3 regions of the Janthinobacterium sp. NFX145 genome follow, and region 2 is predicted to be linked to each of the others. Evidence: predicted binding sites of a transcription regulator. Region 2 holds the regulator's gene; each other region holds the start of a gene.
What was found. The regulator sigma-54, encoded in region 2, starts transcription at its own class of promoters, with help from an activator protein. The targets are predictions, from matches to a motif close to TGGCANGNAANCTGCTTT.
Positions count from the first base shown of each region.

Region 1: a site for sigma-54 is predicted at 3,493-3,510, ahead of ACPJXG_RS10380 (urease accessory protein UreD). Genes of this name have one in related genera too.
Region 3: a site for sigma-54 is predicted at 4,659-4,676, ahead of ACPJXG_RS09215 (EDSAP-1 family PEP-CTERM protein). Genes of this name have one in related genera too.

Region 1 covers NZ_CP187360.1:2,323,709-2,334,409, reverse strand. Annotated here, with positions in the region: gene ureE (urease accessory protein UreE) at 1-201, opposite strand, end outside; gene ureC (urease subunit alpha) at 215-1,915, opposite strand; gene ACPJXG_RS10390 (urease subunit beta) at 1,917-2,246, opposite strand; gene ACPJXG_RS10385 (urease subunit gamma) at 2,268-2,570, opposite strand; gene ACPJXG_RS10380 (urease accessory protein UreD) at 2,596-3,462, opposite strand; gene ACPJXG_RS10375 (two-component system response regulator) at 3,600-5,804, opposite strand; gene ACPJXG_RS10370 (sensor histidine kinase) at 5,980-8,139, opposite strand; gene ACPJXG_RS10365 (ATP-binding protein) at 8,142-10,701, opposite strand, start outside.
Region 2 covers NZ_CP187360.1:5,789,352-5,800,052, reverse strand. Annotated here, with positions in the region: gene lptC (LPS export ABC transporter periplasmic protein LptC) at 1-465, shown strand, start outside; gene lptA (lipopolysaccharide transport periplasmic protein LptA) at 491-1,072, shown strand; gene lptB (LPS export ABC transporter ATP-binding protein) at 1,072-1,827, shown strand; gene ACPJXG_RS25990 (RNA polymerase factor sigma-54) at 1,832-3,310, shown strand; gene hpf (ribosome hibernation-promoting factor, HPF/YfiA family) at 3,380-3,742, shown strand; gene ACPJXG_RS25980 (enoyl-CoA hydratase/isomerase family protein) at 3,878-4,963, shown strand; gene rapZ (RNase adapter RapZ) at 4,964-5,827, opposite strand; gene hprK (HPr(Ser) kinase/phosphatase) at 5,976-6,911, opposite strand; gene ACPJXG_RS25965 (PTS sugar transporter subunit IIA) at 6,948-7,430, opposite strand; gene queF (NADPH-dependent 7-cyano-7-deazaguanine reductase QueF) at 7,778-8,620, opposite strand; gene ilvA (threonine ammonia-lyase, biosynthetic) at 8,739-10,274, opposite strand; gene ACPJXG_RS25950 (YqaA family protein) at 10,476-10,701, shown strand, end outside.
Region 3 covers NZ_CP187360.1:2,060,489-2,071,189, reverse strand. Annotated here, with positions in the region: gene ACPJXG_RS09250 (DEAD/DEAH box helicase) at 1-162, shown strand, start outside; gene ACPJXG_RS09245 (ISL3 family transposase) at 331-1,542, shown strand; gene ACPJXG_RS09240 (acyl-CoA thioesterase) at 1,600-2,058, opposite strand; gene ACPJXG_RS09235 (hypothetical protein) at 2,142-2,510, opposite strand; gene ACPJXG_RS09230 (hypothetical protein) at 2,640-2,777, opposite strand; gene ACPJXG_RS09225 (hypothetical protein) at 3,017-3,190, opposite strand; gene ACPJXG_RS09220 (glycosyltransferase) at 3,329-4,561, shown strand; gene ACPJXG_RS09215 (EDSAP-1 family PEP-CTERM protein) at 4,750-5,730, shown strand; gene ACPJXG_RS09210 (EDSAP-1 family PEP-CTERM protein) at 5,838-6,836, shown strand; gene ACPJXG_RS09205 (nitroreductase family protein) at 6,851-7,960, opposite strand; gene ACPJXG_RS09200 (ThiF family adenylyltransferase) at 7,961-8,830, opposite strand; gene ACPJXG_RS09195 (methyl-accepting chemotaxis protein) at 8,918-10,501, opposite strand; gene ACPJXG_RS09190 (hypothetical protein) at 10,646-10,701, opposite strand, start outside.

The DNA of each region.
Region 1 (10,701 bases), 3.0 Mb from region 2:
CTGCACCACCTGTCCTTCCGGCCCCGTCATGCGCTCGCCATCGCGCAGCACCGTGCCGCGCACGGTGAATACGGCCACGTCGTCGCCATTCGACAGCACGGCGCGCAGCCGGCATTTTTCGCGCTGGTCATAGGGCAGCACAAGTTGGGCAACGGCGGCGCGATTATCGTCGGGACCTAATTTGGTATGCAAAGTCAGCATGCTTGTCTCCTGCTTAAAATAGAAAATAGCGCTGCGCCATCGGCAGCACGGCGGCCGCCTCGCACACGAGCAGCTGGCCGTCGGCGCGCACGGCGTAGGTTTCCGGGTCCACTTCCATGTGCGGCGTGGCGCTGTTGTGGATCATGTCGTGCTTGCGCAAGCCGCGCATGTTCTTCACGGCGATGACGGATTTATTCAGTTTCAGCTGATGCCCGATATCGAGGTCGTAGGCCGCCTGCGAGACAAACGTAAACGACTTTTTCAGGCCGCCGCCGAAGGCGCCGAACATCATGCGGTAGTGCACGGGCTGCGGCGTGGGAATCGACGCGTTCGGGTCGCCCATCTGCGCGGCCGCGATCATGCCGCCCTTTAAAATCATCGACGGCTTGACGCCGAAAAAGGCCGGCTTCCACAGCACGATGTCGGCGATCTTGCCCGCCTCGATGGAGCCCACCACGTGCGAAATCCCGTGCGTGATGGCCGGGTTGATCGTGTACTTGGCGATGTAGCGCTTGGCGCGGAAATTGTCGCTGCGCGCCGTGTCGGGCGCCAGCGGTCCCCGCTGCACCTTCATTTTGTGCGCCGTCTGCCAGGTGCGCATGATCACCTCGCCCACTCTCCCCATCGCTTGCGAGTCGGACGACATCATCGAGATGGCGCCGATGTCGTGCAGGATGTCTTCCGCGGCGATGGTTTCGCGGCGGATGCGCGACTCGGCAAACGCCACGTCCTCGGCAATGGCCGGGTCCAGGTGGTGGCACACCATCAGCATGTCCAGGTGCTCGTCGAGCGTGTTGACGGTGAATGGTCGCGTCGGGTTGGTCGACGAGGGCAGCACGTTGGCTTGCCCCACGGCGGCGATGATGTCGGGCGCATGGCCGCCGCCCGCCCCTTCCGTGTGAAACGTGTGGATGGTGCGGTCCTTGAAGGCGGCCAGCGTGTGCTCAAGGAAGCCGCCCTCGTTGAGGGTATCGCTGTGCAGCGCCACCTGGATATCCATGCGGTCGGCCACCGACAGGCAATTGTCGATGGCGGCCGGTGTGCTGCCCCAGTCTTCGTGCAGTTTCAGGCCGATGGCGCCCGCGCGCACCTGCTCTTCCAGTGGCAGCGGCAGGCTCACATTACCCTTGCCCATGAAGCCCAGGTTCATCGGGAAGGCGTCGGCAGCCGCCAGCATGGCGTGCAAGTGCCACGGCCCCGGCGTGCAGGTGGTGGCGGCCGTGCCCACTGCCGGTCCCGTGCCGCCGCCCAGCATGGTGGTCACGCCGCTCATCAGGGCTTCCTCGATCTGCTGCGGGCAGATGAAGTGAATGTGGGTGTCGACGCCGCCGGCCGTGACGATCAGGCCTTCGCCGGCGATGATTTCCGTGGCGCCGCCGATGGCCAGGGTGACGCCGGGCTGGATGTCCGGATTGCCCGCCTTGCCGATGCCGAAGATCAGGCCGTTTTTCAGACCGATGTCGGCTTTGACGATGCCCCAGTGGTCGAGGATGACGGCATTCGTGATGACGGTGTCCATCACATCGGCCGCACAGCGCTGCGACTGGCCCATGCCGTCGCGGATCACCTTGCCGCCGCCGAATTTCACTTCTTCGCCGTAGATCGCATAGTCATGCTCGATCTCGATGAACAGTTCCGTGTCGGCCAGGCGGATGCGGTCGCCCCTGGTGGGGCCGAACATTTCGGCATACGCGCTGCGGGGAATGCTGGCCATCTCAATCCTTTCCCGGTGGAGTGTCTTGCAGTTCGCCCATCACTGCGCCATTGAAGCCGTAGACCTTGCGCTCGCCCGCCAGCGCCACCAGTTCCACCGTGCGCTGCTGGCCCGGCTCGAAGCGCACGGCGGTGCCGGCCGTGATATTGAGGCGCATGCCGTAGGCGCGCCAGCGCTCGAAGGCCAGCGCCGGGTTGACTTCAAAAAAGTGGAAGTGCGAGCCGACCTGGATCGGCCGGTCGCCCCGGTTGGCCACCAACACGGTGGCCGTGGTGCGCCCGGCATTCAAGCTGATTTCGCCTTCTTCCAATTGGTATTCGCCTGGGGTCATGAGGGGCTCCTTCTCAAAAGACTACGGTATCGGGTGGTGCACGGTCACCAGCTTGCTGCCATCGGGGAAGGTCGCTTCCACCTGAATGTCGGGGATCATCTCGGCGATGCCATCCATGACGTCGGCGCGCGACAGAATTTTTGTCCCGTCCGACATCAGCTGCGCCACCGACTTGCCATCGCGCGCGCCTTCCATGATGGCCGCGCTGATCAAGGCCACCGCTTCCGGATAGTTCAACTTCAAGCCGCGCGCCAGGCGACGTTCGGCCAGCAGCGCGGCCGTAAAAATGAGCAGCTTGTCTTTTTCGCGGGGAGTCAGGTCCATGTTTTTCCTTGTGCTTCTTTCCTGTTCAAGTGTTCCAGATGCGGGGCACGACGGCGTCGCGTCCCAGCATGGCGGGGCGCAGCAACTGCCAGGCGGCCAGCATGACGCGGCGTGCCGCCTCGCTGTCGCCGCACAGCAGGCGCACCACCACCAGTGACTTCATGTGCGTGGCGCCAAACGCGGCGCCGGCCGGCACGGCGATCTCGCGCACGGCCGCCAGCACGGCGGCAGAAACGGGCGTGCCGATGGCGATCAGGGTGGCGCACACGGTGTGTCCCCCCAGGCCCAGCGGGCTGGCCATCAGCGCGCCGCCGGCCGCCAGCACGCCCTGCTCCCACCACAGCAGCTTGCCGCCGCGGCGGATCCGCACCTGCTGGCTGATGCTGCCCGTATTGAAGATTTCGCCCGAGGCGCTGCGGCCCAGGCAGACGATGTCGCAGCCGATGTAGCTGGCGTCCGGCGCCAGCTCCACCTCGTGGCGCAGGCGCACGCAGGCCTGGTCGAAGAAGATGCTTTCCTGCGGCAGCCACTCGATGGCCGCGCCGCTGCCGGCGCGCAGCACGATGTGCTGGCCCGAGACATGGCCGTTGGCGCGGTACCATTTGGCGGCGCCCGGCGACGTGAGCAAGGCGTGTGCGCCCTCGCCCAGCGTGGCGTCGACGGCCAGCTGGTCGCCGCCCACGACGCCGCCCGGTGGATGAATGATGATGGCGTGGCAGACGGCGTCGCCTTCCGGATACAGGGGCTTTTGCACGCGCAGGGGGCCGCTGTGCGTGCGCTCGACGAGGCGGCTGACGCCATCGTGCAGCGCAAAGCCCAGGCGCAAATGCGCCTGCCAGGCGCTGTGGGCGCTGGCTGGTAAAGGCGTGACGGGACGGGTGCTGTCTGGCATGCGGGGCAATCGCGTAAATAAGCGATTACCTAAGCAGGATATATGCCAGCGTCAGGGGAAGGAAAAGTGAGAATCGTGCACCGCGCTGCAGCGGACGCACCGGCATGGTGCATCGGCCGCACCGCAGTGCCTGTCTCTTACGCCACGGCCAGGGTGCGCCGTTCGCGCAGCAAGGCCGTGAAGGCTTCGGCGGCCAGGGGGCGGCTGAAGTAATAACCCTGCATTTCGTCGCAGCCGTGTTCCGTCAGGAAGTCGACCTGTGCGCGCGTTTCCACGCCTTCGGCGATAACGCGCATGTCGAGGTTGTGCGCCAGCGAGATGACGGAGCGGGCGATGGCCGCGTCGCTGCTGCTGGTGGTGACGTCGTCGACGAAGGATTTGTCGATCTTCAGCACGTCGATGGGAAAACGCTTCAGATAACCGAGACTGGAATAGCCGGTGCCGAAGTCGTCGAGCGAAATGCCCACGCCGATATCCTTCAGGCGCGTGAGGGCCGCCACCGCCTTGTCCGGGTCGCCCATCACCGTGCTTTCCGTGATCTCGATGCCGAGGCAGGCGGGCGCGATGCCGTATTTGCGCAAGGCCGCCTCGACGAACGGCACCGTGCGGTCCTGCGCGAACTGCTTGCCGGACAGGTTGACGGCCACCTTGACGCTGCCCAGGCCCGCGTCGTGCCAGGCGCGGATTTGCGCGCACACGCTTTCGAGCACCCATTCGCCGATGGCCGTGATCAAGCCGTATTCCTCGGCCAGCGCGATGAACAGGCCCGGCGGCACCTTGCCCAGCACCGGGTTATCCCAGCGCAGCAAGGCTTCCGCGCCCAGCAAGGCGCCCGTGCGCAAGCACATCTGCGGCTGGTAGTGCACTTCGAATTCATCGCGGCCGATGGCGCCGCGCAGCTGCTGCTGCATCGCCAGGCGGGCGCGGATATCGCTGCCCATGCGCTCCGTGAAGAAGGCGTAATGGTCGCGCCCCATTTCCTTGGCGCGCACGAGGGCCGTGTCGGCGTGGCGCAGCACGTCGTCGAGGCTGTCGCCGTCGGCCGGGCACATGGCGATGCCGATGCTGGTCGTCAGCGCCAGGCGCTCGCCATCGACGCTGAGTTCTTCGCGCAAGCCGGCCAGGATGGTTTGCGCCAGGCCCAGGGTGCGTCCCAGCAGGGCGTCGTCCTGCAGCAGGATCTGGAATTCGTCGCCGCCCTGGCGCACCACCGTGTCGCCCTCGCGCACGCAGCCTGACAGGAAACGCGCCACCACTTGCAGCGCCTTGTCGCCCACGGCCTGGCCGTGCGAATCGTTGATGTTCTTGAAGCGGTCCAGGTCGAGGCACATCAGCACCACCTGCTGGCCGTCGCGCTGCGCGTTCGCGCGCGCCTGTTCGAAACGCTCGCGCAGCAGCACGCGGTTCGGCAAACCCGTCAGCGCGTCGTGGTAGGAGAGGAAATCGATCAGATGCTGCTCGGCCTTGCGCTCGCTGATGTCGAGGAAGACGCCGATGTAGTTGACGACGGCGCCACCGGGGCTGTGCACGGTGGAGACGCTGAGCAGGCAGGGATAGGTGTCGCCGCTCTTGCGCCGCGTCTGCACCTCGCCCGACCAGCAGCCGCTGCTGCGCAAGCCCTGGCGCAGGGCCAGCAGCACCGCTTCGCCCGTGTATTCGGCGTGCAGGCGCATGATGTCCGTGCCCACCACTTCCTGCGCCGCGTAGCCGGTGATGCGGGTAAAAGCGGGATTGGCCGTGACGATGACGCCGGCAGCATCGGTGATCAGGATGGCGTCCTGGGTCGCTTCGAAGACCTGGCCCGACAGGCGCAACAATTCTTCATTGGCGCGGCGGATCTGCACTTCGCGCGCCAGGGTGCTGGCCACCTGTTCCAGTTCGGCCGTGCGTTCGGCCACCCTGCGTTCCAGGTTGGCGCGTTCCTGCGCCAGCTGCAGCTGCGCCCGCGCCAAGCGCACGTGGGCGTCGGTGCGGGCCAGGATTTCCTCGGCCTGGAAGGGCTTGGCGATGAAATCGACGGCGCCCAGCGCGAAGCCGCGCACCTTGTCGTCCGTATCGTACTGGGCCGACAGGAAGATCACCGGCACCTGGCGCAGGGACGGTATCTCCTTCAGGCGGCGACACACTTCAAAGCCGTCGAGGCCCGGCATGCGCACGTCGAGCAGGATCAGCTCCGGCGGACGCGCCTGGGCCGTCCACAGGGCCAGTTCGCCGTTTGGCGCCTGGCGCACGGCATAACCGGCGCCGCCCAGCAAATCGCTCAACAGTTTCAGTGAAGCCGGCGTATCTTCAACGATCAGTACTTCGCCCTTCGAGTTCACTTCCGAAAAATCGCGGTGCATGTAGCAGTTCTCTCAGCTTTGGATGAGGCGCGGCGATCGGCTGCCGCGCTGGACAAGACATTTCTTTGCGATGAACTACGTACTATCATCATAATCTTTATTGCAATTTAGCACCATCCATCGGCGCCACTTAGTCCGTCTTTTCAGCGAATCCGATGTTGTCAGCCCACACTTTTCAAGCGGGTGCCAGCGCGCCTTCACTCTCCAGCAAGTCGCACAGCTGGCGGTACTGATGCTGGTCAAGCATGGCCTGCAGCGGCGCCAGCACGGGCGCCGCTGCAGGCGGCAAGGCGCCCAGCAGCAGGGCCACCCTGGCCAGGTTCAATTCGCGCAGCGCCACCAGCAAGGCCGCGCGCTCGTCCCCGGCCAGCAGCAGCAAGTCCTGCGCCCGCAGTGCCGGCGGCGCCTCGGGCGCCGGCGCTACTGGCAACGGCACGGACACCTGCACGGGCGCCTCGGCCGCCTGCGCGGGTATGCTGAAACGGAAGGTGGCGCCCTGCCCCGGCATCGATTCGACCGTCAGTTCGCCTTTCATCAATTGCACGAATTCGCGCGAGATGGCCAGGCCCAGGCCCGTGCCATCCTTCGGTCCCGCGCTGTCGGCCTGCACGAAGGGTTCGAAAATGCGCTGCTGGTCTTCCGGGGCGATGCCGATGCCCGTGTCACTGACGGCGAACGACAGCATCCATAGCCCGCCATCGCGCCGCTCGCCGCGCACGCGCAAGGCGATCTCGCCGCCGCCGGCGAACTTGACGGCGTTCGACATCAGGTTCAGCAGCACCTGGCGCAGGCGCGTCGCATCGAGCACCACGGCCGCCGGCAAGCCCGCGCAATCGAGGCGCAGGGCCAGCCCCTGCTGCTCGGCGCGCATGCCCAGCATGTCCATCACTTCCTGCAGCAGGGGCGCCAGCGCCACCACGGCCGTTTGCGCATGCAGGCGCCCCGCCTCGCCTTTCGACAGGTCGAGGATTTCATTGATCAGGGTAAGCAAATGATTGCCGGAGCGGTGGATGATGGCCAGGTTGCGCTTTTCATCGTCCTGCATATTGGGCGAGGCGGCCATCAGGCGCGAAAAGCCGATCACGGAATTCAAGGGCGTGCGCAGTTCGTGGCTCATGTTCGCCAGGAAGGTGCTCTTGGCGCGGTTCGCCGCCTGCGCCTGGCTGACGGCCACCGACAGGGCGCTGGTGCGCTCGGCCACCAGTTCTTCCAGGTGATGGCGGTGGCGCAGCAGTTCCAGTTCGGCCTCGCGATGCGCCGTGATGTCGTAGTTCGAGCCCACCAGGCGCATGGGCTGGCCCCGCCCGTCGCGGAAGATCACGGCATCGGCCTTGATGTAGCGGATGGCGCCATCGGGCCACAGGATGCGGTACTCGTGCGTGAAAGCCTGGCCGGCGTCCAGCGCGGCGCGCAGGGCCTCTTTCGCGGCCGGCACGTCGTCCGGCACCAGCGCCGCGCGCCAGATCGCCGCCGGCGCCACCGTGCTGTCGGCATCGGCCTTGAACTGCGCGTACATCTGTTCGTCCCACTGCAAGGCATCGTTGATGACGTTCCAGTCCCAGATGCCGATGCTGGCCGCGCCGGTGGCCATCTGCACGCGCTCCTCGCTGCGCTGCAAGGCGCGGTAACGGCTGTCGAGCAGCGCCACCATGTCGCGGATGGAGCGGTACAGTGTGCGCAGTTCGCCCAGGAACCACGCTTTCGGCGGCGTGCCGAATGCTTCTCCCTGCCCCGCCTGGACGCCGGCCGCATACTGGCCGATCGCCTTCAGGGGCTTGAGCATCAGACACCACATGAGCAGCCAGATGCTGGCCACCAGGATCACGTCGAGCGCCACGATCATGGCGCCAATGCCCAGCGCGCGCTGCCGCAGCTGCGCGTGCAGCAGCGCCGGCGTCGCATACACGGCCACGCTGCCGATGACTTGTCCGCCCATCGTCACGGGGCGCCGCTGCACCAGCCAGCCCGGCTCCGCGGACAGCGAGGAAAAACTGTCGATGGCGCCGCTCGCGGTGCGGCGCAGGACCAGCGCCTCCTTGCCGATGCCCGGCGTCAGGGAACTGGCCACCAGGTCGCGCTTGCCCAGCATGCTGCGCATGATGGCCTGCATCTGCTTTTCATCGAGATTCCACAAGGGTAGTTCGATGGCCACGGCCAGCTGGTCCGCGCTCACGGCCAGGCTGCGATGCAGCTGCTGCCAGCGCTGCTCGCGTTCGGACTGGTAAAACAGCACGGCAAACACCAGCAGCAGCGCGGTGACGACGAAGGTCAAGGCCACGCTGACGGCCAGCACGATGGACACGCCGCCCAGGCGCGCGCCTCTGGATGCCTGCATCGTCATGCGTCTTCGCCCTGCGGCTCACTGGCCAGCTGCGCCAGCAAGGCGCACAGCGGCTGATACTGATGCTGTTCCAGCATGGCGCCGACATGCGCGGCCAGCTGCGGCAGGCTGGTCGCCACGCCGGCCAGCACGATGGCGCTGCGTCGCAAGTCGAGGGCTTGCACGGATTCGAGCAGCGCCTGACGCTCGTCCGCGCCCAGCTGGCCCAGCGACTGCTGCAGGTCAAAGGCGACGGACGGCACGCGCGGCGGCATGGCGCCGGTGCGCTGAAAGCGCACGCCCAGTTGCTGCTCCAGTATGGCGAACAGGTGTTCCTGCTCGATCGGCTTGCGCAGGAAGCCGTCGGCGCCGGCCGCCAGCGCCTCCTGCTTTTCTTCCTCGAAGGCGGAAGCGGTCATGATCACCAGGCGCGGCTGCACCAGCGCCGGCTGCGCGCGCAGCCAGCGCGTCAGCGCCAGGCCGTCCATGTCCGGCATGCGCCAGTCGCTGAGCACGATGTCGTAGCGCTGCGCCGCCAGCATGGCTTGCGCCTGCACGCCACCCGCCGCTTCCTGCAGCTGGAAGCCCAGCGGCGCCAGCAAGCCGGCCAGCAGCTTGCGGCAGTTGTCGTCATCGTCGACCAGCAGCACCGTGCGCCCGCGCTGGCCCGGCGGCAGGCGCGCCACGCGGCCCGGCGCCAGCGGCGCGGCGGCAGGGCATTGCACGCAGGGCGCGCGCAAGTCGAAGTGGAACACGGAGCCGTTCCCCAGGGCCGATTCGACGCGCAGCTCGCCGCCCATCAGACGCACGAATTCGCGCGAAATGGTCAGCCCCAGTCCCGTGCCGGCCTGCGCCACGGCGCTGTCGGCCTGCACGAACGGTTCAAAGATGCGTTCCAGGTCGTCTTGCGCGATGCCGCTGCCCGTATCGCGCACGGCAAACGCCAGCGCCACTTGCCCATCGCCGTCCGCCTGGCACGCCAGCGACAGGGTCACGCTGCCCTGCTCGATGAACTTGAGCGCGTTCGACAGCAAATTGAGCAGCACCTGACGCAGCTTGGCGCCATCGAGGCGCACCAGCGGCGGCACGCCGGAACGTTCGAGCCGCAGCGCGATGCCCTGGTCGCCGGAGCGCATACGCACCATTTCGAGCACCTCGTCGAGCAAGCCGTTCAAGTCCACGGGACCCGCCTGCAGCTGCATGCGGCCCGCCTCGATTTTCGACAATTCCAGGATATCGTTGATCAAGGTCAGCAAATGGTGGCCGGCGCGGTTGATGATGGCCAGGTTATGCTTTTCTTCCTCGAACATGCTGCTCGAATCGGCCATCATCTGCGAAAAGCCGATCACGGAATTCAAGGGCGTGCGCAATTCGTGGCTCATGTTGGCGAGGAAAACGCTTTTTGCGCGGTTCGCCGATTCGGCCTCGGTGACGGCCACCGACAGAGCCGCCGTGCGCTGCTGCACCAGCTCTTCCAGGTGATCTCGGTAGCCGAGCAGCTCCTGCTCGCTGTGCTTGCGCTCGGAAATGTCGACGATGCCGCTGCGCACCAGGCGCCGCCCTTCCATCGGCAAGCGCACCAGCCGCACTTCGCAGGGGAAGATGCTGCCGTCGGCGCGCCGCACATTGCGTTCAACGAGGATCGGTTCACCCAGCATGACGCGGCGCAGATGCTCTTCCATCATCAGTCCCAGCGGCAGGCCATCGGGCTGTTCGCCCGTGTACAGGTCGAACGGCCCGCGCGCCAGCAGCGCTTCGCGCGACATGCCCAGCATGCGCTGCGCGCTGCTGTTGGCATCGATGAAGCGGTCCAGGTCCAGGTCGTACACGACGATGGCTTCCGGCGCATGTTCGACGAGAATGCGGAAGCGCTGCTCGCTTTCGCGCGCGTCGCTCTCGGCGCGGCGCAGACGGCGGCGCTGCAGCAGCAGGGCGCTCAGCATGCACGCCATGGCGAGAAACACGGCGCCAACCGACAGCACGGCGACGCGGTGTTCGTGCCACAGCTGCGGCGGGCGGTTGAAGAACAGGGTGTGCGGCGGCAGCCGGCTGAAGTCCGCATCCCAGCGCTGCAGCTGTTCCCAGTCATACATGGGCACCGGACGGACCGGCGGCAGCAAGGCGCCCGGCGCGGCAGGCGCCTTGCCGGCCAACACGGCCAGCGACATCTGCGCCACCTGCTGCGCAGCGCCTTCGATGTGCAGGATGGAGCCGCCGATGATGCCTTTTCCCACGTTCGTGTTGTACATGCCGAAGGCGGGCACATTCGCCAGCCGCGCCAGTTCGCCGGCAAACTGCACCGGCGTGGCGATGGCGCCGTCCACGTCGCGGTTGACGTTACCCGCCACCAGCAGCGTATCGGCGGGCAGGTGCGCCACGGTCGCGCGCATCTGCGCCAGGGTCAGGTCATCGAGATAGCGCATGGCCACCTTGCCCTGCCACGCCTGCGCCGCCTGCTGCATGCCGCGCTTCAAGGCCTGGTCGGCCTCGCTGGCGCCGACGGCCATGACGATGGTTTTCGTTTCCGGGAACAGCGCCATCGCTTGCGCCAGGGTACCGGGAAAATCGACGTTTGCC
Region 2 (10,701 bases):
GATTATTTCATCACCAATTTCAGCCTGGTGCGCATGGATTTGACGGGCAAACCCAGCTATATCGTGTCGGGCACCAAGCTCACGCATTATCCGGCCGACGATTCGTCCGATATCGACCAGCCCTTCGTGCGCAAGCTCACGCCCGGCATGCCGCCGTTGAACATGAACGCGGAACTGGCGCATATCGACCAGGACAATACCCGGCTGCAACTGCACCGCAAGGTCGTGATCGACCGCGTGGCCAGTCCGAAGGCGCAGAACCTGACGGTCAGGACGGAAGCGCTGACGGTGTTCCCGGATGAGGAAAGAATGGAAACGGACGTGCCTGTCGATATCCTGACGGGCGCCTCGCGCCTCAATGGCGTCGGCATGAAGGCCAATAACGCCACCGGCGTGGTGGAAGTGCAGAATGCGCTGCGCATGGTCCTACCGCCGAAACCGCGCCCGGCCGCGGCGGCAAAATGACAGAATGAAACAAGGAAACCATACTATGAAGAAGATCTTGCTGTTGACCGTATTTTCCCTGGCCATCATGGGCGTGGCGCATGCCGAGAAGGCCGATTCCGAGAAGGAAGCCGTCATCACGGCACGCAGCGGCCACGTCGATGACGTCAAGCAGGTGCGCACCCTGACGGGCGACGTCGTGCTGGTGAAAGGCACCCTGACCATGAAGGCGGGCCGGGCCCTGATCACGGAAGATCCGCAAGGCTACCAGTTCATTACCTTCTGGGCCGATCCCGGCAAGCTGGCCACCTTCCGCCAGAAGCGCGATGGCGCGGGCGACCTGTGGGTCGAAGGCGAAGCGGAGCGCGTGGAATACGACAACAAGACGGAAGTGGTGAAACTGTTTTCCAGAGCCAAGCTGACCCGCCTGGAAGGCACGAAAGTCACCGACGTGGCCAACGGCGCCTTCATCTCGTATGACAGCCGCAAGGAAGTGTTTGCGATGGAAAATTCCAACAGCGGCACCAGCACGCCCGATGGCGGCAGCGTGCGCATGGTGATCCAGCCGAAGACCAAGGCGCCGGCGGCGGAGAAAGCGCCGGCCACGCCCGCGCCAGGAAAGAAATAATGGAAAATACACGTTGCGGCAGCACCCTGATCGTTCGCGGTCTGCAAAAAACCTATGGCAAGCGGCAAGTCGTGCATGATGTCTCGCTGCAAGTCGAATGCGGCGAAGTGGTGGGTTTGCTGGGCCCGAACGGCGCCGGCAAGACCACCTCGTTCTACATGATCGTCGGCCTGGTGCCGTCGGACGGCGGCAGCATCGATATCAGCGGCGTGGACATTTCCAGCCTGCCGATTCACCGCCGCGCGCAGATGGGCCTGTCTTACCTGCCGCAGGAAGCGTCCGTTTTCCGCAAGCTGACGGTGGAAGACAATATCCGCGCCGTGCTGGAAATCCAGACCGTCGAAGGCCGTCCTTTGAAGAAGGCCGAGATCGAGGAGCGCCTGGACAAATTGCTGGCCGACTTGCAGATTGAAAAGCTGCGCGAGAACCAGGCCCTGTCCCTGTCGGGCGGCGAGCGCCGCCGCGTGGAAATCGCCCGCGCGCTGGCCACCGATCCCCGTTTCGTGCTGCTCGACGAGCCGTTCGCCGGCGTCGATCCGATCGCCGTGATCGAGATCCAGCGCATCGTGCGTTTCTTGAAGGAGCGCAATATCGGCGTGCTGATCACCGATCATAATGTGCGCGAGACGCTGGGTATCTGCGACCGTGCCTACATCATCAACCAGGGCTCGGTGCTGGCGTCGGGACGCCCCGACGACATCATCGCGAACGAGTCGGTACGCCGGGTCTATCTGGGCGAACACTTCCGCATGTAAGCCAATGAAACAATCATTGCAGCTGCGCACTTCGCAGCACCTGGCACTGACGCCGCAGTTGCAGCAATCGATACGCCTGTTGCAATTGTCTACCCTGGAATTGCACCAGGAACTAGAGCAATTGCTGACGGACAATCCCTTGCTCGAACGCCTCGACGATCCGCTCGACCGTTCGCTGCGCCTGCTTTCCGACGGCGCCTTGAGTTCCACGGCGGCGCCGGCCGAAGCGCCGCCCCAGCCGCCAGGCCAGGACGCGCCCGCCGCGCCGGCCGAAGCGGAAACCTTTGACGGCGAGGCGGGCGACAGTCCGGCTGCCGCGGACGGTGGCGACAGCGACTGGAGCGAGGCGAGCCGCGGCAAGGCGCCAGACGATGAAGATTCGCGTCCGCAGCTGGAGGCCCATCACTGCACCCTGCGCGAGCACCTGATGGAGCAGATGCGCGTGACGGTGCTCGAATTGCGCGACCGCGCGCTGGTCGAGTTGATCATCGATGCGCTCGACGACAATGGCTACCTGGAAGAGTCGCTCGACGACATCCTGGCGCGCCTGCCGGAAGAGCTGGAAATCGACGCCGACGAGATGCGCACGGCCTTGTCGCTGCTGCAAAGTTTCGATCCGCCGGGCGTGGGCGCGCGCAATGCGTCCGAATGCCTGGCGCTGCAGATCAAGCGCTTGCCGCACATCGCCATGGTGACGCGGCGCATGGCCCTCGTCATCGTGGAAAAGCACCTGGCCTGGTTTGCCCAGCGCGATTTCAATAAGCTGAAAAAAGCCCTCGATTGCGACGAGGAAGACTTGCGCGAAGCGCAGACGGTGATTCGCCAGTGCAATCCGCATCCGGGCGCCGTGTTCGCCTCGGACGTGTCCGATTACGTGGTGCCCGACGTCGTCGTCAAGCGCGCGCGCAATGGCTGGCAAGTGACCCTGAATAACGACGTCATGCCGCGCCTGCGCGTCAATGCCATGTACGCCAACTTGCTCAAGCAGGGCAAGGGCGAGGGTGCCATGGGCGCACAGTTGCAGGAAGCCAAGTGGCTGATCAAGAATATGCGCCAGCGCTTCGACACCATCCTGCGCGTGGCACAGGCGATAGTAGAAAGACAAAAGAACTTTTTCTCGCATGGGGCCGTTGCCATGCGCCCCCTTGTGCTCCGTGAAATAGCTGATACACTGGGTTTACACGAGAGTACTATCTCGCGGGTAACAACTCAAAAGTACATGCTGACCCCGCACGGCATGTTCGAGTTGAAATATTTCTTTGGTAGCCACGTCGCCACCGAAGCGGGGGGCGAAGCGTCATCGACGGCGATACGGGCATTGATCGTGCAACTGACAGGAGCAGAAGACCCTAAAAATCCTTTATCCGACAGTAAGATTGCGGACATGCTGGGGGAACAAGGCATGGTGATTGCGCGACGTACTGTTGCCAAATACCGGGAAGCGTTGAAAATTCCGCCAGTGAGCCTGCGTAAGTGTTTGTAAGTTTTTTTCGGTTCCTCTGCGGGCCGGATAGGATGGACCGCACGAACCCGATCATCTTTAGGAGTGTGTATGAATCTCACCATCAGCGGACATCATCTCGAAGTGACACCAGCCATCCGTGAATACGTACAAACGAAGCTGGAGCGCGTGAAACGTCATTTCGATCAAGTCATCGATATCGCCGTGATTCTGACCGTGGATAACCTCAAAGAGAAAGAAAAACGTCAAAAGGCTGAAGTCAACCTGCGTTTGAGCGGCAAGACTGTCTATGTGGAAAGCCTGGCGCACGACCTGTACGCCGCGATCGATACCCTGATCGACAAGCTCGATAGGCAAGTGATGAAATACAAAACCAAAGTGCAAGGGCACGGTAAAGAGGCGATCAAGCATCTGCCAGACAACTCCGAGGAAGACGCCGTCGTCGCCGTTTAAGGCCACCCGCTTCCAGCAGTTGTGATCAACTAAGGGCGCACATCTTGCGCCCTTTTTTGCGCCTGGACCTGTTGAACGCAATCTTCCCCGCGCAAGGGCTAGAATGTTTGCACTTTCACTTCTTTCCTGCCTGCCATGAGCGACTTCGTCCAGACCTCCATCCGCAACCGCACCGGGCACATCGTGCTCGACCGTCCGAAAGCCTTGAATTCCCTGTCGCTGGAGATGGTGCGCGCCCTGAGTGCGGTCTTGCTGGCCTGGCGCGATGATCCGCACGTGGACGCCGTGGTGATCCGATCGAGCAGCGAAAAAGCCCTGTGCGCCGGCGGCGATATCCGCTTCTTTTACGATGCGGGACTGGCCACGCCGCAAGGCGGCAGTGCCCAGCTGGAAGATTTCTTTACCGAAGAATACGCCTTAAATCATGTGATTCATTTCTATCCGAAACCGTATATTGCCGTGATGGATGGCGTGGTGATGGGCGGCGGCATGGGCGTGGCGCAAGCCGGGCCCGGCAACCGCCTGCGCATCGTGACGGGCCGCACACGCATGGCCATGCCGGAAGTTAATATTGGCTTGTTCCCCGATGTGGGCGGCAGTTATTTCCTGTCCCGCCTGGCCGGTCAACTGGGCCTGTATCTGGGCTTGACGGGCCTGACCATCAACGCGGCCGATGCCCTGTACACGGGTCTGGCCGATGTGTTCCTGCCCGAGGCGCAGATGGGGGCGTTGCTGGCCCTGATCGAGTCGACGCCGGGCGAGGCCTTGCCGGTGGCCATCAAGGCGCTGGCGGCGCCGTTCCAGGCCGAGGCGGGGGACTCTCCTCTGGCGACGGCGCGCGCGGCGCTGGACCGTCATTTCGGTGCGCCTTCCGTGGCGGCCATCATGGCCTCGCTGGCGCAGGACGACAGCGCGTTCGCGGCCAGGGCGCTGGCGGCCATGCGCCTGCGTTCGCCCTTGATGATGTCGGTGACCCTGGAATTGCTGCGGCGGGGCGCTCACCTGGGCGTGGCCGATTGTCTGCGACTGGAGCGCACGGTGGTGCGCCACAACTTCGAGCATGGCGAAGTGCTCGAAGGCGTGCGCGCGCTGGTGGTCGACAAGGACAATGCGCCGCGCTGGAACCCCGCCAGCCTGGACGAGGTCGACGCTGCCATGGTGGCGCGCTTCTTTGCCCCCGTCTGGCCGGCTCAAGCGCATCCGCTGCGCCACCTGAATTAACTAGGAGCGTTCGCGGTGGCGCAGGACCACGCGCTCGTTGGGGCCAAAGTATTGCGCCAAGCGTTCCGCCATGTACACGGAGCGGTGCTGGCCGCCCGTGCAACCGAGCGCCACCGTCAGGTAGCTGCGGTTGTCGGACTTGAATGACGGCAGCCATTTCTCGATGAAGGCGCGGATGTCTGCCAGCAGTTCCAGCGCGCTCGGCTGCGCGTCGAGGAAGGCGATCACGGGCGCGTCGCGTCCGTCGAGGGGGCGCAGCGCCAGGTCGTAATAGGGATTCGGCAAGGCCCGCACGTCGAAGACGAAATCGGCGTCCAGCGGCACGCCCAGCTTGAAGGCGAACGATTCGAAGAACAGGGTCAGCGGCGCGCGTTCGGAGGCGACGATATCCTTGATCCAGGCGCGCAGCTTGTTGGCGCTCAGTTCCGACGTGTCGATCACATGGCCCAGCTGTTCGATGGCCGACAGGCGCTCGCGTTCTTCCGAGATGCACTCGATCAGGGTGCGGCGGCTGGCCGGATTCTGGTTCGGACGCAATTCGTGCGACAGCGGATGGCTGCGCCGCGTTTCCGAGAAGCGCGCCACCAGCGAATGCGTGGTCGCTGTCAGGAACATGACCTTGACGTCGTGCCCCTGGTCGCGCAGCAGCGCCACATTGTGCGGCAGGCTGGTCAGCGACTCGGCGCTGCGCGCATCGACTGCGACGGCCAGTTGCGGTGTACCTTCGTCGAGCAGGGTTTGCACCAGGCTGGGCAGCAAGGCTGGTGGCAGGTTGTCAACACAATAGTAGCCGGTATCTTCCAGCACATTGAGCGCGACGGATTTACCGGAGCCGGATATTCCGGTGATAAGGACGATATGCATACGCCGATCATACAATAAAGATCGACGCTCTGCTCCCAAGGCAATTATCTTTACAAATTATTGCAATTATTGTTCGAGCATTGCTTGTATTTAATTGTTGCCATTGGCGTCAATGTGGGGTCAGACCCGTCGGGTCGGACCCCGGTAATTAATCGCCACTCATTGCCAAACGTTGCCGCTCCATGAACTCCTGCAAGGTATCGATGCCGCGCAGTTGCAAAATCGTATTGCGCACGGCCGCTTCCAGCAGCACGGCGATGTTGCGGCCGGCGGCGACGGGGATGACGACCTTGCGCACGGGCAAGCCCAGCACGTCTTCCGTGGGGAACAGGAAGGGCAGGCGCTCGACTTCTTCTTCCAGCGCGTTGCGGCGTACCAGGTGCACGATCAGCTTCAGGCGCATCTTGCGGCGCACGGCCGTTTCGCCAAAGATGGCCTTGATGTCGAGTAAACCCAGTCCCCGCACTTCCAGCAGGTTTTGCAGCAGCGGCGGGCAGCGGCCTTCGATCATGTTGGGGGCGATGCGCGAGAACTCGACGGCGTCGTCGGCCACCAGGCCGTGGCTGCGCGAAATCAGCTCCAGGCCCAGCTCGCTCTTGCCCAGGCCCGAATCGCCCGTGATCAGCACGCCCACGCCCAGCACGTCCATGAACACGCCATGCATGATGATGCGTTGCGCCAGCTTTTTCGACAGGTAGACGCGCAGGAAGTCGATCACTTGCGCGGCCGGCAGCGGGGTGGAGAACAGGGGAATGTTTTGCTCGTCGCAGATGGCGAGGATGTCGGGCGGCGTTTCCAGCCCTTGCGCGATGATCAGCGCGGGCGGCCCGCCGGCGATCAGCTCGCCAATCACGTGGGTGCGCGTGTTGACCTTCAGGCGCTGGTAGTAATTGATTTCCTGGTGGCCAAAGACCTGGATGCGGCCCGGATGGATCAGGTTCAAGTGGCCCACCTGGTCGGCGGCCGACGAGACGTCGCCCGAGATCAGGCGCTCGCCGCCGGGGAAGCCGGCGAACCAGCCCAGTTGCAGACTTTCACGATTGTCGTCGTACAGGCGTTGTATCGTCAGTGGCGTTTGCAACATGGCAGTCTTCTTCAGGAGTGGAGGAATACCTGAAGTTTAACCCGCCGCTTGCAGACTAGGTTGCCAATTGACGATGCGCGAATGCACGGATTTCGGTTCCGGATCCGTGGCCAGCGCCGTGCGGAAGGCATCGTCGGAAAACATTTCGGCGATTTCCGACAGGATTTCCAGATGTTGCTGAGTGACATGATCGGGAATCAGCAGGAAAAACAGCAGATTGACGGGCTTGCCATCGGGCGACTCGAACGGAATCGGCTCGGCCAGGCGCACGAAGGCGCCCAGCGGCGATTTCAAGGTTTTGCTGCCCTTGACTCTGCCATGCGGTACGGCTACGCCATGGCCCAGGCCAGTCGAGCCCAGGCGTTCGCGGGCAAACAGATTGTCCGAGACGGTAGAGCGGGCGATGCCGTAATTGTTTTCGAAGATCAGGCCGGCTTGCTCGAAGGCGCGCTTTTTACTGGAGACTTCCAGGTCCAGCAGGACGTTTTCGAGGGATAATATTTTGCTAAGATTAGTCATGACACTCAATGAAATGGTGCAATGCGCAGAGGGCTTGCGAGCCGAATTATAGGCCTGTTTCGGTGGCCTGTAACGCCAATTCTCAACAGTATACGCCCGCTGCGGGCGCAGTGGGCGCTACAGCCCGCGTAGCCATCATTTTAGCAAAAAAATAACATCGGCGTGTATCGGCTATTTCCTGATTAAAAACACGCGGCGCGCCGGTTTTTCCGCCGCCGAATGCCGATTTTCCGATTTTTCACCGTCTGTGACATGCTCTGCGGCACTACTGCGACGTTGTTTTAAAACACAGCCAACATTCCTGTTGGCATGGTTTCGTGGTGTTGCGCGATGTTACCCAATCAATGTTACTGGCGCGCATTGCGCAGATTGCCCGGCATCGCTCCCGTACTGAAATTGCTGCGCCAGGGATTGATGTCGAGGCCGCCGCGGCGCGTATAGCGCGCATACACGGACAGCTTTTGCGGCTTGCACTGACGCAAGATATCGACAAAGATGCGCTCCACGCATTGCTCGTGGAACTCATTGTGCTCGCGGAAACCGATCAGGTAGCGCAACAGGCTTTCCTGGTCGATCTGCGGTCCCGCATATTCGATCTGCACGCTGCCCCAGTCGGGCTGGCCCGTCACCAGGCAATTCGATTTGAGCAAGTGCGAGACGAGTTTTTCTTCCACCGGCGCTTCATCCAGGGCGGCTTTCAGCAGCAGCGGTGAGGGCGTGTATTGCGTGATTTCCAGATCCAGGCGGTCCAGCAGCACGCCGTTGAATTCGCCCATTTTCAGCTTGCCGAAATCTTCCTGCAAGGTCAGTTCCACTTGCACGGGCGCGCCGAAGCCGTTCGATAAATCCTGCTTGAGCAGGGCCAGCAGCGCATCCGCGCTATCGAGCTTGGTCTGGTTGAACGAGTTCAGGTACAGCTTGAACGATTTCGATTCGATGATGTTGGGCGAATCGGCTGGCGCGCTGACCTTGGCAATGGCCACCTGCGGCTTGCCGCGCTGGTTCAGCCACGACAGTTCATACGCATTCCAGATATCGAGGCCGAAGAACGGCAAGGTGCCGTGCAGTTCCAGCTCGTCGCGCTTGCCCTGGCGCGGAATCGGAAACAGCAATTCCGGCGCGTAATCGGTGCGGTAGGCGGAGCTTTTGCCCAGGGGAGACAGTTCGGCGAGGTCGTTGGTGGTGGTCATGGTCGTGTGGCGTAGTTCGGTCAAGGACGCATGGTAGCCTATTTCAACCCAACGGAGACGGCTGGGGGCGGACCCTGCAGGGTCCGACCCCGGTATTTGCAGTTGGGTTGCTTACTATTTACCCCAGGAATAATTTGTACACGGGATTGCTGCTCTCATCCCAATAACGGTAGCCCAGGGTATCGAGGAAGCGGGCGAACTCTCCCATCTCGTCGGGCGGCACTTGCAGGCCGATCAGGATGCGGCCCACGTCGCCGCCCTGGCTGCGGTAATGGCACAAGGAAATATTCCAGTTCGGCGCCATGCTGTCGAGGAAGCGCATCAGTGCGCCCGGCCGTTCGGGGAATTCAAAGCGGTACAGCAACTCGTCTTGCGCCAGCCGGCTCTTGCCGCCCACCAGGTGGCGGATGTGCGATTTGGCCAGTTCGTCGTGGGTCAGGTCCAGGGTCTTGAATTCGTGTTCCTCGAAAGTCTTGGCCAGCACGCTCGACTCATGCCGGTCGGCAATTTGAATGCCGACGAACACGTGCGCGGCTTTTTCATCGCTGATGCGATAGTTAAATTCCGTCACGTTGCGCGCGCCGATGAGCGAGCAGAAGCGCTTGAAGCTGCCCCGCTGTTCGCGCATGGTGACGGCAAACACGGCTTCGCGGAACTCGCCCAGTTCGGCCCGTTCCGCCACAAAACGCAGCCGGTCGAAATTCATGTTCGCGCCGCTGGCGATGGTGACCAGGGTTTCATTGTTGACGGGGTGCTTGGTCAGGCTGGCGCGTTCCACATACGCCTTGGCGCCGGCGATAGCCAGCGCGCCCGATGGTTCCAGGATGGAGCGCGTGTCCGTAAACACATCCTTGATGGCGGCGCAAATGGCATCCGTGTCGACCGTGATGATTTCATCGACATACGCCTGCACCAGGCGGAAGGTTTCCTCGCCGGCCAGGCGCACGGCCGTGCCGTCGGCAAACAGGCCCACATCGTTCAGGGTCACGCGCTCGCCGGCTTTCAGCGAACGGGCCATGGCGTTCGAATCGACGCTTTGCACGCCGATGATCTTGATGTCGGGACGAATCTGTTTCACGTAGGCGGCAATGCCGGCGATCAAGCCGCCGCCGCCGATGGGGGCGAAGATGGCGTGGATGGGGCCGGCATGCTGGCGCAGGATTTCCATGCCGATCGTGCCTTGGCCGGCGATCACGTCCGGGTCGTCGAACGGGTGCACGAAGGTCAGCTTCTGTTCCTTTTCCAGGGTCAGCGCATGGTTGTAGGCATCCGTGTAGGACTCGCCGTGCAGCACCACTTCCACGTTCACGCCGCCGCGCCCCTTGACCGCCTCGACTTTCACCAGCGGCGTGGTGGTCGGCATGACGATGACGGCGCGGCAACCCATACGCGCGGCCGACAGGGCCACGCCCTGGGCATGGTTGCCGGCCGAGGCGCAAATCACGCCGCGCTTGCGTTCCGCTTCGCTGAGCTTGGACATCTTGTTGTAGGCGCCACGAATCTTGAAACTGAACACGCTTTGCATGTCTTCGCGCTTGAAGTAAATCTGGTTGTTCAGGCGCTGCGACAGGGCAGGGGCCAGTTCCAGCGGCGTTTCAGTAGCGACGTCATAGACGCGGGCGGTCAGGATTTTCTTGAGGTAGTCGATGTTCATAGTCTGCAAGCAAGTGATTCTGGGCCAGAAAGGGTCTGGAGCGTGTCGGGCGATAGCGGCGGCGCCGCGGCGGATAGCCTGGCGACAATAATGCTCTGTGGAACTGCGGGCGGGTATGCCTTTGCCGGCCGGCGCGGATTGTGCGGCGCGCAAGCTGCTCTTCATTATAATGGAGAGCCTTACCGCATCGCGAAGTGTTCCATGATCGAATCCGCAATCGCCTGGCTGCTGCAGCTGATCGCAGCGCCGGAAGTCGGGCTGACATCGGTCTTTCTGATCAGCTTTATTTCCGCCACCTTGTTGCCGCTCGGCTCGGAACCGGCCGTGTTTGCCGTCATCAAGGCCAATCCCGCGCTGTTCTGGGCCGCCATCGGCGTCGCCACCCTGGGCAACACCTTGGGCGGCATCGTCGACTACTGGCTCGGCT
Region 3 (10,701 bases), 2.7 Mb from region 2:
TGGAAACCAGGCGACAACCGTGGCGGCGCGAAGCCAGGCCAACGCACGTTCAGCAAGCCAGGCGCACCACGCAAAGACGGCGCACCGAGCACCGGCGGCGGCTACAAGGGTTCCAACCCGCGCAGCACCGACGGCGCACGCCGCAGCTACGGCGACCGTTAATCACGGCGCCATGCCGCCAGCAGGCGGCAGGCAATAAAAAAGGTTCATCGCGGTTGATGGGGAAAGACGGGCTTGACGTTTTTTGCTGGGAGGGGGTGGCGGCAAGGGTTTTGAATTGGTAAATTGATTGTCGCCAAACAAACCAATTACCTTACCACTCTCGCCGCCATGCTCAATGCTATGTCGTCTCTTCCATTTTGGGAAGGGCATATTGTCGATTCCGTCGTCGAACAGGACGACGAATCGCTGCTGATCGTTCTCAACGCCTGCCCCACTACCGACGCGCTTTGCGGTAGCTGCCGGCAGCCTTGTGCTCTAGTTCATGAGCAGCGCTGGCGGCGCATCCGGGATCGGGATATTTTGGATCGACGGGTTTGGTTGAAGGTGCCAATCCGGCGCCTGGACTGCCATCACTGCGATGCCCGGATGACGGAGCATATCTCCTGGCTGGACCGGCGCTCGCGGGTGACTCACCGCGTCCGGGTCTGGGTGGAGGCGCTGGCACAGCTTATCCCGATCAAGCACGTGTCCCAGCTGACAGGCCTGCACTGGCACACCATCAAGGCCATTGACCTACAGCGCTTAGCACACCTGCACGGCCAGTTCGCCGCTGGCGACGTGCGGCGCCTCGTCATGGATGAATTCGCTTTGCACAAAGGCCATCGTTATGCCACGGTCGTTCTCGATGCCCAGCGCATGCGTGTGCTCTGGGTTGGCGAAGGCAATAGCCGGGTCGCCATCCGTCCGTTTTTCGAGGCGTTGGGCGCAGAAGGCTGCGCCCGAATCGAGGCTGTGGCGATGGATATGAACACGGCGATGGATCTCGAAGTGCGGGCGCAATGCCCCAACGCCGAAGTCGTCTACGATCTTTTCCATGTCGTTGCGCGCTTTGGCCGTGAAGTCGTCGACCGGGTGCGTGTCGACCAGGCAAACGCGCTGCGCGACGATTCCAAAGCGCGCCAGGTCATCAAGCGTAGCCGTTGGCTCCTGCTGCGCAATCGCGACAACCTTGAAGACGACCGTGCTATCAAACTTGACGAACTGCTCGCGGCCAACGCCCCTCTGTCGACGGTCTATTTGCTCAAAACCGAACTCAAAGAAATCTGGTTCGCGCCATCCGTTCGCGAGGGTGCGCGTCGATGGAAACGCTGGATGCGCCTCGCCCTCGAGAGCGAGATCGCCCCCGTGATTAAATTCGCCAAGCGCTTACGCAAATACGTCCGGGGCATCATCGCCTCCGCCATCTATCCGATGAATTCGTCCATTCTTGAAGGCGTCAACAACCGCATCAAAGTCATCAAACGGATGGCCTACGGATTCCGGGACTCTGCATATTTTTTCCTCAAAATCAAGGATGCCTTCCCCGGTAAAACGCGATGAACCATAAAAAACGGCCACCAGATCACTCTGGTGGCCGTTTTTTCATGTCCGCCGCATTTATTTTTTCGACACTTTCTGGCGCGACAGCTTGCGCAGCTTGGCCTGCTCGAAGCGCGCGTGCTGCTCCGGCGTCTCCAGCACCAGTGGCGGCACGGCCACGGGCTTGCGGTTGGCGTCCACGGCCACCATCGTGAAATAGCAGCTGTTGGCATGACGCACCAGGCGCTGCTGGATGTTTTCCGTCACCACGCGGATACCCACTTCCATCGATGTCGTGCCCGTGTAATTGATCGACGCGAGGAACGTCACCAGCTCGCCCACGTGGATAGGCTGCAGGAACATCACCTGGTCCACGGACAAGGTCACCACATAGCTGCCCGAATAGCGGCTGGCGCAGGCATAGGCGACGCTGTCGAGGTATTTCAGGATGGTGCCACCGTGCACGTTACCGGAAAAATTGGCCATATCAGGCGTCATCAGGACCGTCATCGTCAGTTCGTGGGCCGACCAGTTCATCGCGCTGTCCAAAGTGTTCTCCAAAGGGGAAATTAAAAGTGAGGGAAGATGTGAAAACCGGCCACGAGGGCCGGTTGTGAGCCTTACAGACCCAGGGTGTCGATGTCGGCCAGCGATTCGCGGCCCTTGTCGGAAATGTCGTGGCCTTCGCCTTCGGCGCGCGCCACGATGTGGGCTTTCTTGCCCAGGAAATACGCCACGTCCGACTCCAGCTTGGTCAGCGGATCGGTGGCGACAGCGCGCAGCCCCATGATGCAGCGGCGCAGGAACAGCAGTTGTTGTGCTTTCTCGGTGATGGACAGACGGCCATCGCGTGCATAGCTGAGCAGCTTCAGGCCGGACAGGCGCTTGGCATTGCGGGCCACGCAAGCACTGGGGCGCTCGGTCTTGATGCCGCGTGCAACTTGCTCCAGCGCGTCATATTCATCGGTTGTTAATTTCTCGTTCTTCATTACTTTTCCATAAAAGGCCAGGTGTTCGGCCCCCATGGTACGCGCCCCGCTGCGCATCGGCAACAGGCAACGTGAATCAGTCTCCGTCCGCGCGGCGAACGGATGGCTGAAAGACGGGCTGGACAGCCCTTATTTATAGCTGCGCAGCAATAACCATGCCAGACCGCAACCCGCCACGGCGCCCGCCAGCGCCAGTGCCAAAAGGTTTTTGCTGGTCATCACAGGCCGCCGGCCCAGGTAGATTTTGTTATGCAAGGAATTGCCCACGATGGTCTCCTGTACAAGAATTTTTATGATGTCTCATTATAAGAACAGAATCGTGACGGCCGCATGACACTCGACAGTTAGAGCTTGATTTTTATCCAGTCGGCAACATTTATTGACGTTTTTGTTGTTTAAATGGCGTGGCGCCGGCGGCCGCCCCGCAGTCCATTTCCGATAGGAAATAAACGCGGCGCGCGTCCCCCTCCGCAGGCCATGGCGCGGTGCAACGGTCCGAAAACCACTCAATGCATTTTCACGGGCGGCGGCGGCGGCGTCGGCTCCTCGACCGGCACGGGATCGATGTGGGGCGGCTGTTCCGGCGGCGGCGTGAGCGGGTCGCCCTCTGGCGGTGGCGGCATATCGGGTTCGGGCGTGCTGTGCGCACGCAACGGGTCAAGATGGAATTGTGGCTGCATGGTGGCCTCCTTTGCCCCACTGTAGCCGATGCGGCCAAATCCTGGCGCCCGCCAGTAGCACGCTGCAGGGAACTAAACGGCGTGGCGCCACTCCAACTTGACAAGCATCCCCTCCAGCTACGAGTGCAAGCGATTTCCATGGCGCGCAAGAAAATCCTCTTTATGGCCGAGGCAGTGACCCTGGCCCACGTCGGCCGTCCCCTGAGCCTGGCCCAGGGCCTGGACGAGGACAAGTACGAGGTGCATTTTGCCTGTGCCGACGGCTATGACTTTTGCTTCAAGCAAGCGCCCTTCCGGCGCTGGCGCATCGACAGTATTTCATCGCTGCAATTTCTGCAGGCGCTGGCGCACGGCAAGCCCGTCTATACGGAAAGTACGCTGCACGCGTATGTGGAAGACGACTTGCGCCTGCTCAATGCCGTCCAGCCCGATCTCGTGATCGGCGACTTCCGCCTGTCGCTGTCGGTCAGCGCGCGCCTGCAGCGCATTCCCTACATTACCGTCAGCAATGCCTACTGGAGTCCCTGGGTGCGCCAGCACTACACGGTGCCCAGCCTGCCTCTGACAGGCATGCTGCCCATCTGGCTGGCCGATCCCCTGTTCCGCCTGATCCGCCCGCTGGCCTTCGCCTCGCACGCCGTGCCCCTGAACCGCGTGCGCCGCCGCCATGGCCTGCCATCCTTGGGCAGCGACTTGCGGCGCATCTATACGGATGCCGACCGCACCTTGTACGCGGATATTCCGCAACTGTTTCCGCCGCAAGCCATGCCGGCCACGCACGACTACCTGGGCGCCGTCATCTGGGCGCCGCCGCTTGATTTGCCCGACTGGTGGCAGCGCCCGGAACTGAGCAGCGGACGGCCCATCATCTATGTCACCCTGGGCAGCTCCGGCCAGGGGCAATTGCTGCCACGCGTGCTGCGCGCGCTGGCGCCCCTGCCCGTCACCGTACTGGCGGCCACGGCCGGCACCATCCGCGTCGACGCCGTGCCGCCGAATGCCTATGTCGCGCCCTTTCTGCCCGGCGACGCGGCCGCCCGGCGCGCCAGCCTGGTGATCTGCAACGGCGGCAGCCCCACCAGCCAGCAGGCGCTGACGGCGGGCGTGCCCGTCATCGGCATCGCCAGCAACCTCGATCAATTCCTCAACATGCACGGCATCGCCGGGGCCGGCGCCGGCCTGCTGCTGCGCGCCGACCGCTTCCAGGAAACCGCCCTGCGCCATGCCGCCACGCGCATGCTCGACGATGGCCGAGCCAGGTTGGCGGCGCGCCAGCTGGCCACGGCCATGCGCGACTATGTGCCAGGGCAACGCTTGCTGCCCCATATGCACGCCCTGCTGGGCTCTTTGCCACCAGGCGGCCTGCCTTGACGGGCGGCGTCGGTTTTTCTTACAGAGCGTCCGGCAACACCTGCAGTACGTCAACAAAAGCACGCCAAGTCCTTGATTTCAAAAGAACCTCATGCGTTGGCATGGAAGTCGCTTAGATCTGGCCATGAGCACCTGCCGACAGGACTCAAGCAAGACTTCCAGACTCACTCAACCACGAGGTGAATACAATGAAACTCTCGAAACTGAAACTGCTCCCGGCCGCAGCGGCACTGGCCATGCTGTGCGCCGCCGGTAGCGCACAGGCGGGCGCCTACGGCTATTCCTACAACAACATCTTCGGCCTCGTGATCGCCGTGCCAACGGGCCAGATCACGGTGGCCAACAGCACCACCATCTCGCGCAGCACGGCGACGTTGAACGGCGTCAGCGTCATCCAGGGTGGCTCCGGTTCGCTCGATGCGCCGCGCGCCAACGTCGGCGCCGTCACCAAGGGCCAGAACGATTTCACGCAACAGGGCCCTCTGGGCAACTACTCGCGTGGCGATGCACAGATCGTCAGCACGCAATTCCCCTCGTTCCCCGCCGGCTCCACTTCCACGCAGGTCGTCAACGTGGCCGAAGCCCACCTCGACGGCCCAGCTGGCACGGCCGATGCCTCCGGACGCAACGGCTCGACCACGGGCTTTTCCGTCGATTTCGTCGTCGGTTCACCCACGGCAACCTTGAGCTTTGACTTCCTGGCCTCGCCCTTCATGCAAGTCTTCCTGCAAAGCACTGTCGGCCAGCTGTCCACGGCGACGGCCAATATTGTCGTCACTTTCACCATCACGGACGCGACTGGCCTGACGGTGTTCAACTGGGCTCCCGATGGCGTGCTCGGTTCCATCTTCGGCGGCACGGAAAACGCCGATGGCGCCAACCTGAACACCAGCCTGGCGACCAATTTCCTCACGCGCGGCAACCTGTTCACCTACGACCCTTCCGGCTGCGGCACGCCCACGGGCACCGGTGTCGGCACGGTGTGCGGCAGCAATTTCAGCTCCGTCAGCAATGCCTTGACGGCCGGCAATTACACGCTGACCCTGAATGCGGTGGAAAGCGTGGATCTGGTGAAACAGCAAGCGACACCGGAACCGGGCACCCTGGCCTTGCTGGGCCTGGGTCTGGCTGGCCTGGGCTATGCCCGCCGCCGCAAGGTTGCCGCCTGAATCAGGCAACAGGGGGATTCACAGGCGAGGGAGTTTCCTCGCCTTTTTTATGTGGCAAACCTGTCGGTTTTCCTTACAACGCGGCCGATCAGGAGATGAGGATTTTCATGACTATATTTTCTTGCACCCGGCTGCCAACAGTCCTGTTAGCTTTTCTGCTGCTGGCCAGCAGCGGCACTGCCAGTGCCGCCGCCTACGGCTATTCGTACACCAGTGTCTTTGGCCTGGTCATCAGCAATCCCACCGGTTCCACCAGCTTGCTCAGCAATATCGACCTGTCGCGCACCACCGCCACGCTCAACGGCAGCAGCATCATCAATGGCGGCAGCAACGAGATCGACGCGCTGCAAGCGAAGCGCGGCGCCGTTACCAAGGGAGAAAACGACTTTACCCGGCAAGGCATGGGCAACGCCTCGTATGCGCGCGGCGAGGCGCAGATCGTCACTTCGCAAATTCCCCCTTTCCCACCGGGCTCGACCAGCACGCATACGGTGAATGCGGCGGAAACCTTTCTGACGGGCGGCGGCAGCGCCGACGCCTCGGGACGCAATGGCTCCAGCACCGCGATGACGGTCAATTTCGTCGTCGGCCAGCCTGGCGCAACCCTGGCCTTCGACTTCCAGGCCCTGCCCTTCATGCAGCTGTACCTGGACGCGCTGGCCGGCACGGGCTCGGCGGCCACCACCAACATGGCGCTGACATTTACCATCATCGATGAAAATGGCCAGATCGTCTTCAACTGGGCACCCGATGGCAACCTCGGCACCGGCATCCTGGGCGGCACCGAACTGGCCGATGCCGCCAACCTCAATACGGGCTACGCGCAAACGCCGCTCACCAGCGGCAGCATGTTTACCTACGACCCCAGCGGCTGCGGCGCGCCCACCGGCACCGGCGTCGGCACGACCTGCGGCGGGCAGTACGGCGCCGTCACGGATAACCTGGCGGCGGGCAACTACACCCTCGTGTTGAACATGCTGAACAGTTCCGAACTGGCCTACGTGCCAGGCGTCACGCCAGTGGCGCTGCCCGGCACCTTGCCGCTATTGGCGGCTGGCCTGGCAGCGCTGGCTTGCCTCGCGCCACGGCGCCGACGCAGACGCTGATGCTGGCGCGCGCCTCACTGCCCCGCCGTGGGCGCCACCAGCAAGTCCTGCAGCGGACGGCGCAGCGAGCGCGCACTGGCGGCCGGCCCCGCGCCTATGCGTCCGAGAAACACGGCCCGGTCAAACGCCGCCGCCCCCAGCACGGCCTGGCATTGCACGGCCAGCTCCTGCGCCATTTCCTGCATGCCATCGGTGCGTGAAAAAGTGCGCCGTTCGCGCACATAGCGGGCAAAGATCAGCGGCGTCAGTTCCGGCTGCAACTGCAGGCCCAGCTGCGTGGCCGTCAGCCAGAAACGCTGCATGGCGCGGCCGGCCGCCACGTAATCGTCGATATGGCGCGGCGGCGCCTCGGCCAGCAACACGAAATGCGCGCCGCAATACAGGCCCGGCAGCAAATCCATCTGCAGGCGCGGCGCGACGGTGCCCGCCAGCCAGGTATTGAAAAAATCCACGCGGCGCCAGCTGTGCATGACCCAGCGCATCAGGCGCGCCGTCATCGGATCGACGCCGAGCGCCTGCTCCGGGATGCGGTCGGCGCTGTAGCGCGCCCCCCATTCGATCACGTCGCGGTGTACCTTGTGCGCCTCGGGCATGGTCAGGCGCAGCTTCGCATTGTCGAACATCAGGCGCGCACAGGCCAGGCGCGCGCGTCCGCCTTCAAACCACTGCACGCCGTAGCCGGGCGGCAAACTGGCCGCCAGCGCCGCCTTTTCGCTGGCGCGCAAGCGGCGCGTGCTGAGCCGGCGCCGCTGCACGCTGCGCTGCGGCAAGAAGGCCGCCAGCGGATCGGGCGGCATGCCGGGGCTGTCGAGCAGACGCACATCGAAGGTGGGCAAGGTGTCGGGCATCGACAGGCGCCGGCGCGCTTCCATGCGCAAGCCGTGGCTACTGGCCGCCAGCGCCATGCTTTCGAGCAAGGCACCGAGCGACAACTGGCTGGGATGGCCGTCGAGGTCGTACACGCAGTGGCTGCGCGTATCGAAGCCATGCACGACCACGTGGCGCGGGCCCGCGACTTCAAAGCGCCACGGCTGCGTGTTGTCGCCGCTGGGAGCCCAGCGCGCCTGGTCGAGGATGTTTTCCAGCACAGAATCGATCTGCGCGATCTGCGGTGCTTGCGCCATTTATGCCCCCTGCGCCGCGCGGCGCCGCTTGATGATGGCCATCGTCAGGCGCTGCAGCGGATGACGGTTGCCGCCGGGACGCCAGGTATGCACGAGCTTGTTGCGATAGGCGTCGAAATGCATGCCGTGCGGCGCCGCCATCACCTTGCCCCGCTTTAACAATATCTTCAAGGCTTCCGTGGCGGCCGCGCCCGCGCACAACTGGCAGCCCATGATGGTCGACGGCCCGCGCCGCTCTTTCAGATTAATGGCCGACGGGTCGACCAGGTAGGGAGCGTGCAAGCCGGCCGGCGCCAGGCCGACGAGAAAGCGCAGGGCTTTTTCTTCCTCGGGCAAGTCGCCCCAGCCGAAATACTCTTCGAACGTCATGCCGCCCGGCATGAAGCTGAGCACGGCCGTGCCCATGCCCAGCGGCGCGGCCGTGATGGCGGGGATGCCCAGGCGGGCGCACGTGGCGAAAGTGGCCTGGCGCGCGGGGAAGGCGAAAAAATCCAGGCCATCCACATACAGGTCGACACCGGCGAAGAACTCGGCCAGGTTGCTGTCGTGTATGCCGTCGGGAAATTGTTTAATCTCAAGTTCAGGATTGATGTCACGCGCCATCTGCGCCAGCACGGCCACCTTGGGCTGGCCCAGGGTGGACACCATGGCGCCGGCCTGGCGGTTGAAGTTGGCGATATCGAAGGTGTCGAAATCGGCGATGTGGAAGGCGCCGATGCCGAGCCGCGCCAGGGTCAGCAAGTGCACGCCGCCCACGCCGCCCATGCCGGCGATGGCCACGCGCTTGCCGCGCAAGCTATTTTGCTCCGCCTGCGTGACCCAGCCCAGGTTGCGGGCGAACGCCGCGTGATACGAAAAACCGTCTGTCATGCTCACCTCTTCTGTGCATCCCTTGCGGACGAAAAAGTTTGGACAGGTGAGCCGGGGATAAGTTCCCCGTATGACAGAAAAAAGCGCTTAGCGCGTCAGGCGCCGCGCCGCAGGCACGCCGCGCTGTAGCGTTGCCGCTGCCGGCGCCACCGCGCCCACCTTGAACACGCTGACGATCTGCGCCAGACCCGCCGCCTGCTCGTTCATCGCCTGCGCCGCCGCCGAGGCCTGCTCGACCAGGGCGGAGTTTTGCTGCGTCATGTTGTCCATCTCGACGATGGCCTGGTTGATCTGCTCGATGCCGGCGCTCTGCTCGGCGCTGGCAGAGGAAATCTCGGCCACGATATCGGTCACGTGCTGCACGCTGGAGACGACTTTTTCCATCGTCTCGCCCGCCAGCGCCACCAGTTTTTCACCGGCGCCCACTTGCTCGGCGGAACTGTCGATCAACTGCTTGATTTCTTTGGCGGCCGCGGCCGAACGCTGCGCCAGATTGCGCACTTCGCTGGCGACAACGGCGAAACCACGGCCCTGCTCGCCCGCCCGCGCCGCTTCCACGGCCGCATTCAGGGCCAGGATATTCGTCTGGAAGGCGATGCCGTCGATGACGGCGATGATGTCGCCGATCTTCTTCGACGAGGCATTGATGGCGCCCATGGTGTCGACCACCTGGCTCACCACGCCGCCCGCCTGCGTCGCCACTTGCGAAGCAGAAATGGCCAGCTGGTTGGCCTGGCGCGCATTGTCCGCATTCTGGCGCACGGTCGAGGTCATTTCTTCCATGGTCGAGGCTGTTTCTTCCAGCGATCCCGCCTGCTGTTCCGTGCGCGCCGACAGGTCGTGGTTGCCCGAAGCGATCTCGCCCGACGCCGTGGAAATGGATTCCGCATCGGTGCGCACCTGGCTCACCAGATGGGCCAGGTTGTCGCGCATGGCCTTGATCGCCATCAACAGACTGGACGTGTCGCCGGGACGCGTATCGATGTGCGTGGTCAGGTCGCCCTGGGCGATTTGCGCCACGATGTCTGCCGCATAGTCGGGTTCGCCGCCGAGCTGGCCCAGGATACGGCGCAGCATCAGGGCCGCCAGGGCGCCCACCACCACCATCAGCGCGCCGCCGATGGCCAGCAGCACGCCCGCCTGGGCCCAGAACTTGTGGTTGATGTCATCGATATACGTGCCCGTGCCGATGAGCCAGTCCCACGGCGCAAATTTCACCACGGCATACATCTTTGCCACCGGGTCCTTCACACCGGGACGCGAGCCATCCGCCTGCACCAGGCCGATGCGGCTGTTGGCCAGGGCCAAGCGGTAGCGGTCGCCCGACTGCTTCATGTTCTTTTGCGGCGTGCCGATGCGCGCGGGATTCGGGTGCACATACAGCAAGTCGGTGCTGAAATCGCGCACGAAATAATACATCTCGTCCTTGACGAAGCTGCCGATGGCCAGCTTGGCCTGCTGCTGGGCCTGCTCACGCGTGAGCTTGCCCGACTGTTCCAGCGCATATGCCTTTTCCACCGAGGCATTGGCCAGTTCCACCAGCACCGTCAATTGCTCGACCCTTTCCGCCATCATGGTCTGGCGCAGCGAATACAAGGAGAATGAAGCGATGAGGACGATGCCCAGCAAGGTGCTGAAACACAAGAGGAGAATGCGCGAACGGAGAGTCATGGGAGCCTGGGTAAAGAATAAAATGTGGAATTATAAACAATTTCCATGTGGAAATCTTTTCAGAAAAGCAAAGCGGGCGGCGCTACCAGGCTGATGCCCGGCAGGCACCGCCCGCATATGTCTTGCTGAAGTCTTGCTGAAAGGTCAGGCCAAGGCTTCCTTGGCTGCCTCTTCCGGCGTCAAGCCGTCGTAGAACTGGT